3 regions of the Actinomadura meridiana genome follow, and region 1 is predicted to be linked to each of the others. Evidence: riboswitches for the same ligand, from Rfam matches in the RefSeq annotation. Region 1 holds a riboswitch; each other region holds the start of a gene.

What was found. Region 1 has a riboswitch for S-adenosylmethionine ahead of ABD808_RS16270 (aminotransferase class V-fold PLP-dependent enzyme). Riboswitches for the same ligand answer to the same signal wherever they lie in the genome.
Region 2: linked by a shared signal. The riboswitch ahead of ABD808_RS25320 (GNAT family N-acetyltransferase) and the one ahead of ABD808_RS16270 (aminotransferase class V-fold PLP-dependent enzyme) in region 1 are both predicted to bind S-adenosylmethionine.
Region 3: linked by a shared signal. The riboswitch ahead of thrC (threonine synthase) and the one ahead of ABD808_RS16270 (aminotransferase class V-fold PLP-dependent enzyme) in region 1 are both predicted to bind S-adenosylmethionine.

The regions. Positions count from the first base shown of each region.
Region 1 covers NZ_BAABAS010000006.1:701,643-705,506, reverse strand. Annotated here, with positions in the region: gene ABD808_RS16280 (transglycosylase domain-containing protein) at 1-1,100, shown strand, start outside; gene ABD808_RS16275 (hypothetical protein) at 1,132-1,509, opposite strand; SAM riboswitch class IV at 1,549-1,665, shown strand; gene ABD808_RS16270 (aminotransferase class V-fold PLP-dependent enzyme) at 1,708-2,997, shown strand; gene ABD808_RS16265 (SseB family protein) at 3,070-3,864, shown strand, end outside.
Region 2 covers NZ_BAABAS010000019.1:99,617-103,480, reverse strand. Annotated here, with positions in the region: gene ABD808_RS38615 (hypothetical protein) at 218-496, shown strand; partial or broken gene ABD808_RS25330 (helix-turn-helix domain-containing protein) at 637-825, opposite strand; partial or broken gene ABD808_RS25325 (ATP-binding protein) at 833-1,039, shown strand; SAM riboswitch class I at 1,203-1,291, shown strand; gene ABD808_RS25320 (GNAT family N-acetyltransferase) at 1,299-1,916, shown strand; partial or broken gene ABD808_RS25315 (response regulator) at 2,194-2,862, opposite strand; gene ABD808_RS25310 (NADP-dependent oxidoreductase) at 3,472-3,864, opposite strand, start outside.
Region 3 covers NZ_BAABAS010000011.1:5,411-9,274, forward strand. Annotated here, with positions in the region: gene ABD808_RS19545 (MoaD/ThiS family protein) at 38-316, opposite strand; gene thrC (threonine synthase) at 328-1,572, opposite strand; SAM riboswitch class I at 1,588-1,729, opposite strand; gene ABD808_RS19555 (alpha,alpha-trehalose-phosphate synthase (UDP-forming)) at 1,914-3,371, shown strand; gene ABD808_RS19560 (sulfotransferase family protein) at 3,520-3,864, opposite strand, start outside.

The sequences.
Region 1 (3,864 bases):
TCGTCGCGTTCTACGGCGGCCGCGGCTATCTGGAGGAGGCGCTGAGCAGCTCGTTCGGCGACTGGGCGCAGGCCGGGTCCGGGTTCAAGCCGATCGCGCTGGCCGCCGCCCTGGAGGACGGCAGGTCCCTCTCGTCCACCTACAACGGCAGTTCCCCGCAGTACTTCAACGGCCATGCCATCGAGAACGACAGCGGCGAGAACTTCGGGACGATCAACCTGGTCACCGCCACTGAGCACTCCGTCAACACCGCCTACGTGAACCTCGGCGAGGACATCGGCAACAAGAAGATCGTCGAGATGGCCGAGAAGATGGGCATCCCCGGCTCGCAGATGAAGCCCGAGCAGCGGACCGCCGCCTCGTTCCCGCTCGGCATCGTGTCGCTGCACCCCGTCCAGCAGGCGGGCGTGTACGCGACGTTCGCGGCCGAGGGCGTCCACCGCGACCCGTACGTCGTGAAGTCCGTCAACGACAACGACGGCCACAAACGAACGTTCACCGAGGAGGGCGAGCGGGCCCTCAGCGAGCAGAACGCGCGGGACGCCACGTACGCGATGCAGCAGGTCGTCCGCGGCGGCACCGGGACCGGCGCGCAACTCCCGGACGGCCGCGAGGTCGCCGGTAAGACCGGCACGACCGACCAGGGCCGCGCGATCTGGTTCAACGGCTACATCCCGCAGATGGCGACGTCGGTCGCGATGTTCCGCAGCGACGGCAAACCACTGAAGATCCCCGGCGTCAGCGCCTACGGCGGTCAGCTCCCCGCCCGGATCTGGCGGACGTACATGAGCGACGCCGTGAACATCAAGGGCTACGACCCCGAACCGTTCGGCGACCCGTCCATGCGTCCCGGCGGCGGAAACGGCCCACCCGACGGCCTGGGTCCGAGCAACACGGAGGAACCGGGCAACGACGGCCCCTCAGAACCGCCACCGTCCAACGACACCGACGAGCCGGACATCCCACCGCCACCATCGGGCCCGCCCACGATCGACCCACCCGACCCCGGCGGCGGAGGAGGAGGGCCCGACGACGGCGGTAACGGCGACGGAGGCGGCGGCCCCGACCCGGGCGGCGGGGGCCCCATTCCCAATAACTGAATCCCCGACAACTGACCGCCCGGTCGAAGCCCTAACAGGCTTTGCCGATGCTGGCGGGGGTGTCCTTCATCACTGAGTCGAGCTGGGCGACGTCTCCGGTGCCGACGGCGGGGGCGGCGGCGTGGAGTTTGGTGGCCTCCGCCTTGAGGGCCTTCTTCAGGTCGTCGTCGCCGGTCTCCTTGGCGAGCCCGTCGAGGCGTCCGGCGAGTTGTTCGGTCGCCTGCTGCCACTGGGCGGGTTCGGCGGCGGGGAGGGATCTCACCTGGGTGATGTACTGCTGGAACGCCGCCTTGGTATCGGTGCAGACCTCGCCGGTCCCGCCGCCGAGCGCGCCGCATCCGCCGAGCAGGACGGACGCGCCGAGCGCCAGCGCGCCTCCGGCGAGTGTCCGAACCATCCGCTGTCCCATAGTTTCCTCCCGGTTGATCCCCGCATATAATCCCGCATAGGTCATGAGTGCCAGTGCCAAGCCCCGGCTCGCTGGCCGGCAACCCTTCGTCCGCGACGGGGTGCCCCGGGAGAAGACCTGGCCGGACGCGGGACCGCGTTCCGGCAAGCGCGGATCCCGGTGCGTCGCCCGGGGTCCCTGACCCCGGAAGGTTCCGGCATGCGCACGCCTCTCGCCCGCTTCCCCCGATCCCCGATCACGCCCGCTGTGACGCGCGCGGAGGGGGTCCCGGTTCGCTGCCCCGTTCCGCGAGTCATCGGGGAGGACGTCCCGGTGCCGGTCCGGGGCGGCGGGCACGTCCCCTACGCCAACCTGGACCACGCGGCGAGCGCGCCCTGTTTGGAGGCGGTGCACGAGGCCGTCACCCGGGCGCTGCCGTACTACAGCAGCGTGCATCGCGGGGCGGGTCACCTGTCCCAGCTCACGACGGAGGCGTACGAGGAGGCGCGCGAGACCGTCCGTTCGTTCGTCGGCGCTTGGCGGCGGTCCGCCGTCGTGTTCACCCGCAACACCACGGACGCGATGAATCTGCTTGCGCACGTCGCTCCTGCGGGGACGACCGTTGTGGTGTTCGAGACCGAGCATCACGCGAGCCTGCTGCCGTGGCGGCGGTCGGTGCGGCTGCCCGCGCCCGCCAGCGCGGCCGAGGCCGTGGCGGCCGCCGACCGGGCGTTGCGGGAGTGTCCGATCGGGCCGCGGCTGCTCGTCGTGACCGCCGCGTCCAACGTCACCGGCGAGCTGTGGCCGGTGGAGGAGCTGGCGCGGGTCGCCCGGCGGAACGGGGCGCGCATCGCGGTGGACGCGGCGCAGCTCGTCCCGCACCGTCCGATCGACATCACGGCCCTCGGCGTCGACTACGTCGCGTTCTCCGGGCACAAGCTGTACGCGCCGTTCGGTGCCGGTGTGCTGGCGGGGCGGGCCGACTGGCTGCGTGCCGCCGACCCGTACCTCAAGGGCGGTGGGGCCAGTGCGTCCGTCGGGCGGACGACCCGGTGGACGGCGGCGCCCGAGCAGCGGCACGAGGCGGGGTCCCCGAACGTGCTGGGCGCCCTCGCGCTCGCCGCCGCCTGCGAAGCATTGTCGGACGCCCGGGATACGGTGGCCGCACACGAGGAGGCATTGCTGCGGCGCCTGCGGTCGGGGCTGGCGGAGCTGCCGTCCGTCCGGGAACTGAGGCTTTGGGGTGATGACGCGCCGCGTGTGGGAATCGTGTCGTTCACCGTGGACGGCTGGAACGCCGGTGACGTGGCGCGCACGCTGTCCGAGGAGTACGGGATCGGCGTACGGGACGGGAGGTTCTGCGCCCACCCGTTCGTCCGGCACCTGCTGGACGGGAACGACTCGGCCGTCCGCGCCGGGCTCGGCCTCGGGACGAGCGAGGAGCACGTCGACCGGCTCCTGCACGCCCTCGCCGAGCTGACCTGTACGGTCGCGCGGGCCGCCGGGTGATGATGCGCTCCGGCCCTGTTCGCCCCTGTAGCGTAGACAGTCGCGCGGGGACGAGCTCGAAGGAACGAGGGGGTGGCGACCGTGGCCGACGTGTGGCGACCCACATCGGAACTGGAACGCCGACTACAGGAGACGGTGCGGGCCGGCGACCAGGAGAGTTACTTCCGCCTCCTGGCGGGCAGCGAGCTCCTCGTGCCCGTCCCGCCCGAGCTGGTGGACGGTGTCCTCGCCAACGAGGCCCAGCCGTCGTGGCCGACGCAGGAGGAGGACGGCCGCGTCCACGTGCTCGTGTACACCTCGGGGGCGGCGATGCGCGCCTGCCTCGGCCCGGCCTACCAGCACTTCATGACGGTCACGTTCGCGGACATCGCCCAGACGTGGCCGGACGACCGCTGGTGGCTCGCCGTCGACGTGCCCGCGTCCGGCGGCGGCGCGTCCCTGCCCATCGAGTCGCGGCTTCCGTCCTGGTTCGTCCGCCAGGTGGCGGGGGGCGACGGTCGCCCGCCACAGGTCGGCCGGGCTGCCGCGCCGTGGGAGGAGCTCCGCGACCAGCATCGCGAGTTGCCGCGCGAGGCGTCCGCTGAAACACCCGAAACCCCGGCGGGGGCTGGTCCCGAAACGTCGCGGCAGGAATTCCAGCCCGCCAACGACGTGGAACGTGAACTGCTCCGCGCGGCGGTGGACAACGACCACGATCTGTTCTTGCAGACCCTCGCGGCGACGGACGTGCTGTTGCCCGTCCCGGACGACACCGACTACACGATGCGTCCGGGACGTCCCGGGTTCCCCTGGCAGACCCGGGAGGTCGACGGATCCACCGTCGTGCCCGTCTTCACCTCGCCGGAGCGGCTCATCGAGGCCGCCCGC
Region 2 (3,864 bases), on a different contig from region 1:
AAAAGGCCGTTGGAACCGGGCACGTGGATGAGAACATCCCGCCGATCCCGCGAAGGGTCCGAGGACACGAAATGTCGACGCCGCCGTCATCGCCTGGCCAAGTAGCCCTCCGGCCCGCGCGCTCGCGACGCCACAGGAGGAGGCACTCGCGATCAATGACCCCTTTTCATCCGCTTAGGCCGAGCTGACCCGGCTGACCGGATATCGCGAGAGCCTGATGGCCGACTGGGGCCGCCACGTCAACCGGCTCCGGGCCTTGCTCGGGTCGATCTTCCCCGGCCTGGAGGCCGCGTTCGACTACACCACCCGCTCCGCGCTGATCCTGCTGACCGGGTTCTGCACCCCGGACGAGGTCTGCGCCGCGAGCCACGACGGCCTGACCGGGCACGGCGCCTGGCGCAAGGGCATCAACGCCATGGCCGCCCCCCCGGTGACGGCGGCCGAGGACCAGACCGTAACCGCCCAGGTGGGCGGTCTCAGGTCGAACGCGTGTTGAAGCATTGCAGCGTGATAGGAGCGCACGATCGGTGCTGATGGTAAATGGTCAGCAGTGGCGATCCTTGCCCAGCGCGCCGACGCCGCAAGCCAGCAATCTCCCCCCGATGCCGCAGCTGGCCCCGCCTGCTTCGGAACCGCTTGTGGGTGCAGCGCCAGCAAAGGGCCCAGGTGGTCGATGACGCGGTTGGCCGCGGATTTCGAGATGCCAGACAGCGGGGCGAGCTCGCGCATCGTCAGTCCCGTCCGCCAGTCGGCCCCCACCAGAAACACCCGGTCCTCCAGCGGAAGGGAGCACGGGCGACCTCCTCGGGCCGGATCGGCGCCTTTATTGCTACTGGACCGCCGCGGCGCCGAGCTGCTGTTCCAGGCTTTGACCGAGCGGGAGGAGAAGAACAGTTTGGCCATCGCCTCCAACGACAGCTTCGGCGGCTGGACCAAGACCTTCGCCGATCCCCGTCTCTGCGCCGCCATCGTCGACCGGCTCACCTTCGGCGACAACATCATCGAAACCGGCACCGACTCGTACCGCCTCGCCCAGACCCGCGCCCGAGCAGAACATAACGCCGGCTGGCCCGAACGCCTGCCACGGTCACCGAATCTGACAGAGGCAGAACCGGGCCGATCGCGTGCTCCTGCAGGAGCCTCTCGGACGCAGCCAACCGTGTTTGACGTCGTCTTCGCACTAAGGCACGATCTCTCTACCGAGATCATCCAGAGGATCCGAGGGACCTGGCCCATTGACGGTCCGGCAACCTCCCCAAGGGAAAGGTGCCAACGCCAGGAACGATGAGGAGAGCCCAATGAGCGTGCCGCTCGATGTTCCCGTGCTCCATGGATCGTCCGTTCGACTGGAGCCACTGGCGATGAGGCACGCGTCGGATCTGGCACGGGCGGCAGAGGAGGATCGTTCCTCCTACGAGTTCACCGTGGTTCCCCGTGCCGCCGAGGTCGAGCAGTACCTAGCGGCCCAGCTCACTCGTGAGGGGCTGACTCCCTTCGCGCAGGTTCGGATACGGGACGGGAGGGCGGTGGGATGCACTGCGTTCTGGAATCCCCGAACGTGGCCGGAACGGCATGACCTTCGCGCCATCGAGATCGGTTGGACATGGCTCGGGGCATCGGCACAGGGCGCCGGGATCAACGTCGAGGCGAAATTCCTCCTGTTCACCTATGCGTTCGAGACGCTGGGCGTGGCCCGCGTCGACCTCAAGACCGACGCCCGCAACGAGAGGTCACGTCGGGCGATTGAGCGCCTCGGCGCACGCTTCGAGGGCGTGTTGCGCAACTGGTCGCCCTCGTGGGCGCCCGGCGAAGCGGGGATGCTGCGAGATTCGGCCATGTTCTCCGTGGTCGCTGCTGAATGGCCGACCGTGAAGTCGACGCTGCATGCTCGCCTCACCACCGTGAGCACGGGGTAGTTCGGGACCGGCGCCATGGGACGGGCCAGCGACCCGACTGGCATGTCTCATCGAACCTGACGCAGGTGAGCGAATGCGTCAGTTCGGTGAGCCACGTGTCGGTCCGGCCGGACGCAACAAGCTCCCAACCGCGCTCCTCTCGGACCCGAAGTGGTGCCCAAACTCAACGACATTCTCCGCCCGTCGATCACCAACTGGTGCCCGAATCCATCGACAAACGGTGCCCGTTCTCGACGGCATGGTTACGTCGCGGGCCGCGGCGCCGGACCCGCGTGGATCACGTACCGTCCCCGGTCAGGTAGGTGAGCACCGCCTTGACCCGGCGGTTGTCGGACTCGGTGGGGGACAGGTCGAACTTCATGAAGATGGCGGCCGCGTGCTTCTCCACCGCCCGCTCCGTGACGACGAGGTGCCGGGCGATGGACCGGTTCGAGTGGCCCTGCGCCATGAGGTCGAGCACCTCCCGCTCCCTCGGGGCGAGCGAGCCGATCCGGCTCCGCCGGGCGCCGCCCCGCAGCAGCCCGCGACGATCTCCGGATCGGGCACCGTCCCTCCCGTGGCCACCCGGTGCAGAGCGTCGACCAGCTCGGCGGTACGGGCCACCCGCTCCTTGAGCAGGTAGCCCACTCCGGCGGCGCCGGCCGACAGCAGCCGCTCTGCCAGGATCGCCTCCACGTGGTGGGAGAAGACGAGGATGCCGACATCCGGCCAACGTTCCCGCAGCTCAAGGGCGGCACGGATGCCCTCGTCGGTGTGCGAGGGCGGCATCCGGATGTCCACGACGGGCGACGTCCGGGCCGTGCTCCGCAGCCGCCGCCAGAAGGTCCTCCGCGCAGCTGACCGCCGCGACGACCACGCAGCCCCGCGCGGACAGCAACTCCACCATGCCGTCACGCAGGACGACCGAGTCTTCGGCCAGGACCACCCGAAGAGAACGTTCCACCATGCACTTCATCATGCCGTCGTCCAACGTCCCAACGTTGCTAGCGTCCCACACCTCGTCGACGGCGACAGTGGCAATCTCGGGCCGTGAGCTCGGCTCGGTACCGCCGTGAAGCAGTGACGTAGTCGTCAAGCTTTGTCTTCGCCCGCTCCGCCTTCATGCCTGGCCGGTACCACCGCTGCGAAACATGGTCGGCGGCCTGAGGGTGCCCGAGATCGCCCGTGCTGGTTCTAACGCGGTCCAAACGCGAAGTGCTCGTCGAGCTGAAGATCAGGCCGGGGCCGCTTTGGAGGACGTCGGTCAGGATGCGTTCTTTGTTTATGGGGGCGCGGAGCCATCCGGTCGTGTCGTCCCGGGTCACCTGGATGTCCTTGTAGCCGCCCAGCCGGTTCACCAGATGCGGAGCCTCACCGGGCCGACACCTTCAAGATCTCCACCGATCCGTTGTTCGTGGAGAAGGTAGTGGACCCAGGTTGTTCAGCACCTGGCCCTCGCCGCGCTGGTCGCCGGTGCGTGCGGCGGTGTCGCGGGCCAGGGTGGACAGGGTGATCGCGCCTTGCCTGCCTGAACTTTCCCTCGTCAGATCCTGTCGCTTCGTCCGTTTCAGGAGGCTCAGGGACGCACCCGAATGACGGTCTTGCCCTTGCGCCGCTCGGTCGGGTTGAGTACGGGGACGGCGTCGTCGAGGGTCGCGACGGTTCCAATGTGTGTGCGAAGGCGCCCGTCCCGCACCCGGTCGACGATCTCCACCAGCTGACTGGGAACGGACTCGACGACGAAGTCGACCGCGAGACCGTCGACAGGGCGAATCTCAGCGGGCCCGACCACCGACACCAGCGTCCCGCCAGGCCGGATGATGCTCGCCGAGCGCCTCTGGATGTCACCACCGATGACATCGAAGACCAGGTCGACCATTCCGACGTCTTCGAGATCCCCTTCGTCGAGGGCGAGGAACTCGTGCGCGCCGAAGTCGAGCGCCGCCTGGCGGTCCGCCGCCCGCCCGGT
Region 3 (3,864 bases), on a different contig from region 1:
CCGGGTGGGCCGGGACCGGGTCAAAAGGGTCGAACCGTCAGCCGCCCGCGACGGCGGGGATGATCGAGATCTGGGCGCCCTCGGGGGTGGGGGTGTCCAGGCCGTCGGCGAAGCGGACGTCCTCGTCGCCGACGTAGACGTTGACGAACCGGCGGATCTTGCCCGCGTCGTCCAGGATGCGGGCGGAGATGCCGGAGTGGCTGGCCTCCAGGTCGGCGACGACGGCGCGGAGGGTGTCGCCCTCCGCCTTCACCTCGGATTCGCCGCCGGTGTAGGTCCGCAGGATGGTCGGGATACGGACGGACACGCTGCTCATGATGCTCCTTTTCAGGCGAGGCCCGCGGCGCGGAACGCTTCGAGGGACGGTGCGATGTTCGCGGACGGCGCGACGACCGGCGCGACGGCGTCCAGGGTCTTCAGCCCGTCCCCCGAGTTGATGATGACGGTTTCGGCGGACGGGTCCAGCGTCCCGGACTCGATCAGCTTGCGGAGGGACGCGACGGTGACGCCGCCCGCGGTCTCGCCGAAGATGCCCTCGGTGCGGGCGAGCAACCGGATCCCCTCGACGACCTCGGCGTCGCTGACGTCCTCGACGGCGCCGTTGGTGCGGCGGGTGACGTCCAGGACGTAGGGGCCGTCGGCCGGGTTGCCGATCGCGAGCGACTTGGCGATCGTGTCGGGCTTCACCGGACGGATGACGTCGTGGCCGGCCTTGAAGGCGGCGGCGACGGGGGCGCAGCCGGTGGCCTGGGCGCCGAAGACGCGGTACGGCCTGTCCTCGACGAGACCGAGCTTGATCAGCTCCTGGAACGCCTTGTCGATCTTGGTGAGCTGGGAGCCGGACGCGACCGGGACGACGATCTGGTCGGGCAGCCGCCAGCCGAGCTGTTCGGCGATCTCGTAGCCGAGGGTCTTGGAGCCCTCGGCGTAGTAGGGCCGGACGTTGACGTTGACGAACGCCCAGTCGTCCTGCTCACCGGCGATCTCCGAGGCGAGCCGGTTGACGTCGTCGTAGTTGCCGTCGACGGTGACGAACGTCCCGCCGTACACGGCCGTCGTGATGATCTTCTGCGCTTCGAGGTTGGACGGCACGAACACGGCGCTGCGGATCCCGGCGCGGGCCGCGGCGGCGGCGACGGCGTTGGCGAGGTTGCCGGTGGACGGGCAGGCCAGCACCTTGAAGCCGAGTTCGCGGGCGGCGGCGAGCGCCACGGCGACGACGCGGTCCTTGAACGAGTGGGTCGGGTTGCCGCTGTCGTCCTTCACCCACAGGCTCTGGAGGCCGAGGCTCTCGGCGAGGTTGTCGGCGCGGACGAGCCGGGTGAAGCCGGGTTCGGTGTTGGGCGAGTTCACAACGGTGGACGGGACGGGCAGCAGCCGCCGGTACCGCCAGATGTTCCGCGGCCCCGACTCGATGTCGGCGCGGGTCAGGTCACCGAAGTCGTACTTGATCTCCAGTGGGCCGAAACACTCTTCGCAGGCGTAGTAGGGCCCGAGGTCGCGCGTCGAGCCGCATTCGCGGCAGACGAGAGCGGTGGCTGTTCCGAGGTCGGTGGCAGGCGTGATTGCCATGCGGGCGAGGCCTTTCCCCCATCTTTCCTGCGCCACCCTGGTCGCAGGCCGGAGTTGGCACCATCTCCCGGCCGGCCTCGCAGGATCGCGAGCGCGCGTCAGCCGAGTGGTTGCCGGGGCTTCGCAGGGCCGGTCCCTCCACCCCTCTGGATGAGCAATATTCAGTTGTTGTGGCGCTTTGAACGCCCATGGGTGACTTTACCTGATCTGACCGGATGCCAGACAGACCGGGTCCATCGCTCGGGACGTTACCCGGGTGCGTTCTTGATCACGCACGCGGGTCGGCGACGACCGCGCGGGGCGCCGTGTGGCGGCTCGGCGGCAACTGAGACCCTGCCGTTATGAGCCAAGTGCTGGTGGCATCGAACCGCGGACCGGTCTCGTTCTCGCTGTCGGACGACGGCGGGCTGACCATGCGGCGCGGCGGCGGCGGGCTGGTGTCCGGCCTGGCCGCCGTCACCGGCGCGGCGCGTGGAACGTCCGGGGAGGGGCCGGACGTGCTGTGGGTGTGCGCGGCCCTGGGCGAGGCCGACCGGGAGGCCGCGCGCCGAGCACCGGACGGCCGCATCGACCTCGCCGGGCACGAGACCGGCGGCGCGGCCGTGCGGATGCTCGACATCCCGCCGGGGACGTTCCACCGCGCGTACAACGCCGTGGCCAACTCGACGCTGTGGTTCGTCCACCATCTCTTGTACGACACTCCGCGCAGCCCACATTTCGACGCTCGTGCCCGCCGCGACTGGCAGTCCTACGAGGCGTACAACGCGGCGTTCGCGGACGCTCTGGCACGCGACGCGGCACCGGGTGCCAAGGCCGCGATCCAGGACTACCACCTGTCGCTGGCACCGCGAATGCTGCGCGAACGGCGTCCTGACTTGAGGATCGTGCATTTTTCGCACACTCCGTGGGCTCCGCCTGAGTACTTCGGTCTGCTGCCGGACGACATGGGCGCGGAGATCCTGCTGGGCATCCTTGGCGCTGATCACGCGGGGTTTCTCACCGAGCGGTGGGCGTCCGCGTTCCTCGACTGTTGCGAGCTGCTGCCGGGAGCACGTGTTGACCGTGCCGCCCGTACCGTCGCCTGCTCGGGGCACGTCACCCAGGTGGGCGTGCATGGTCTCGGGGTCGACGGGACGGCGTTGCGTGAACGCGCCGCTGAGCAGGATGTCGTGGAACGGGCTCGCGGGCTGCGTGAACAGGTGGGCGAACGTCAGCTCATCGTGCGGGTCGACCGGACGGAGCTGTCGAAGAACATCGTGCGCGGGCTCGCCGCCTACCGGGAGTTGCTCGTCAACCATCCCGAGTGGCGTGGCCGGGTGGTCCATCTCGCGTTCGCCTACCCGTCCCGGTACGACCTGACCGAATACCGCGAATACACCGCGTCCGTCCAGCGGATGGCGAAGCAGATCACCGACGAGTTCGGCACCGCCGCCTGGGATCCGCTGATCTTGCAGGTGAACGACGACTATCCGCGTTCGCTGGCCGCCCTCCGCCTCGCCGACGTGCTGCTGGTCAACCCGATCCGGGACGGGATGAACCTGGTCGCGAAGGAGGGGCCCGTCCTGTCGGAACGCGGCTGCGCGCTGGTGCTGTCCAGGGAGGCGGGCGCGGCGGCGGAACTGTCCGGCGACGCCCTGGTGGTCAACCCCTACGACGTGTCCCAGACCGCCGAGACCCTGCACCGCGCCCTGTTGATGACACGCCGCGAACGGTCCGAACGCTGCGCCCGCCTCACCACCGCCGCGACCGCCCTACCCCCGCGAACCTGGTTCGCCGACCAACTCGCCGCCCTCGACTAACCCCCGCCGCGCTCGACTAACCCCTGCCGCGCTCGACTAACGCCGCCGCGCTCGACTAACTCGCCGAACTCGGCAGACCCGCCGCACTGGACTAGCCCCGCCGCGCTCGGCAAGTCCGCCGCGCTCGGCTGGTTCGAGCTGGGCTGGGTCAGTGGGCGAGGGACGCGGTGGGCTGTGGGGTCAGGAGGCATTCGACCGGGTTCGGCTCGTGGCGTTGTTTCCAGCGTTCCCGCAGCGCGGTCTTGCTCTGCGCCATCCGACGGTGCGTGCTGACCTTGGTGAAGCGGGCGAGCCGGGACGCGGGCGGCTTCGGCAGTCCGCTCGGCTCGTAGCCGTACTCGGTGAGCCGTTCGCCGAACGCGGCCTCCGCCAGGCTGATCTCCCAGGCGTCCAGCCGCTGCGCCCACGAGCCGACGCGGCTGGTTGTGACGGCGTCCTTCGTCCGGCCGTGCCAGCTGCGGCGCGGCGGGACGATCTTCCTGGCGAGGCCGTC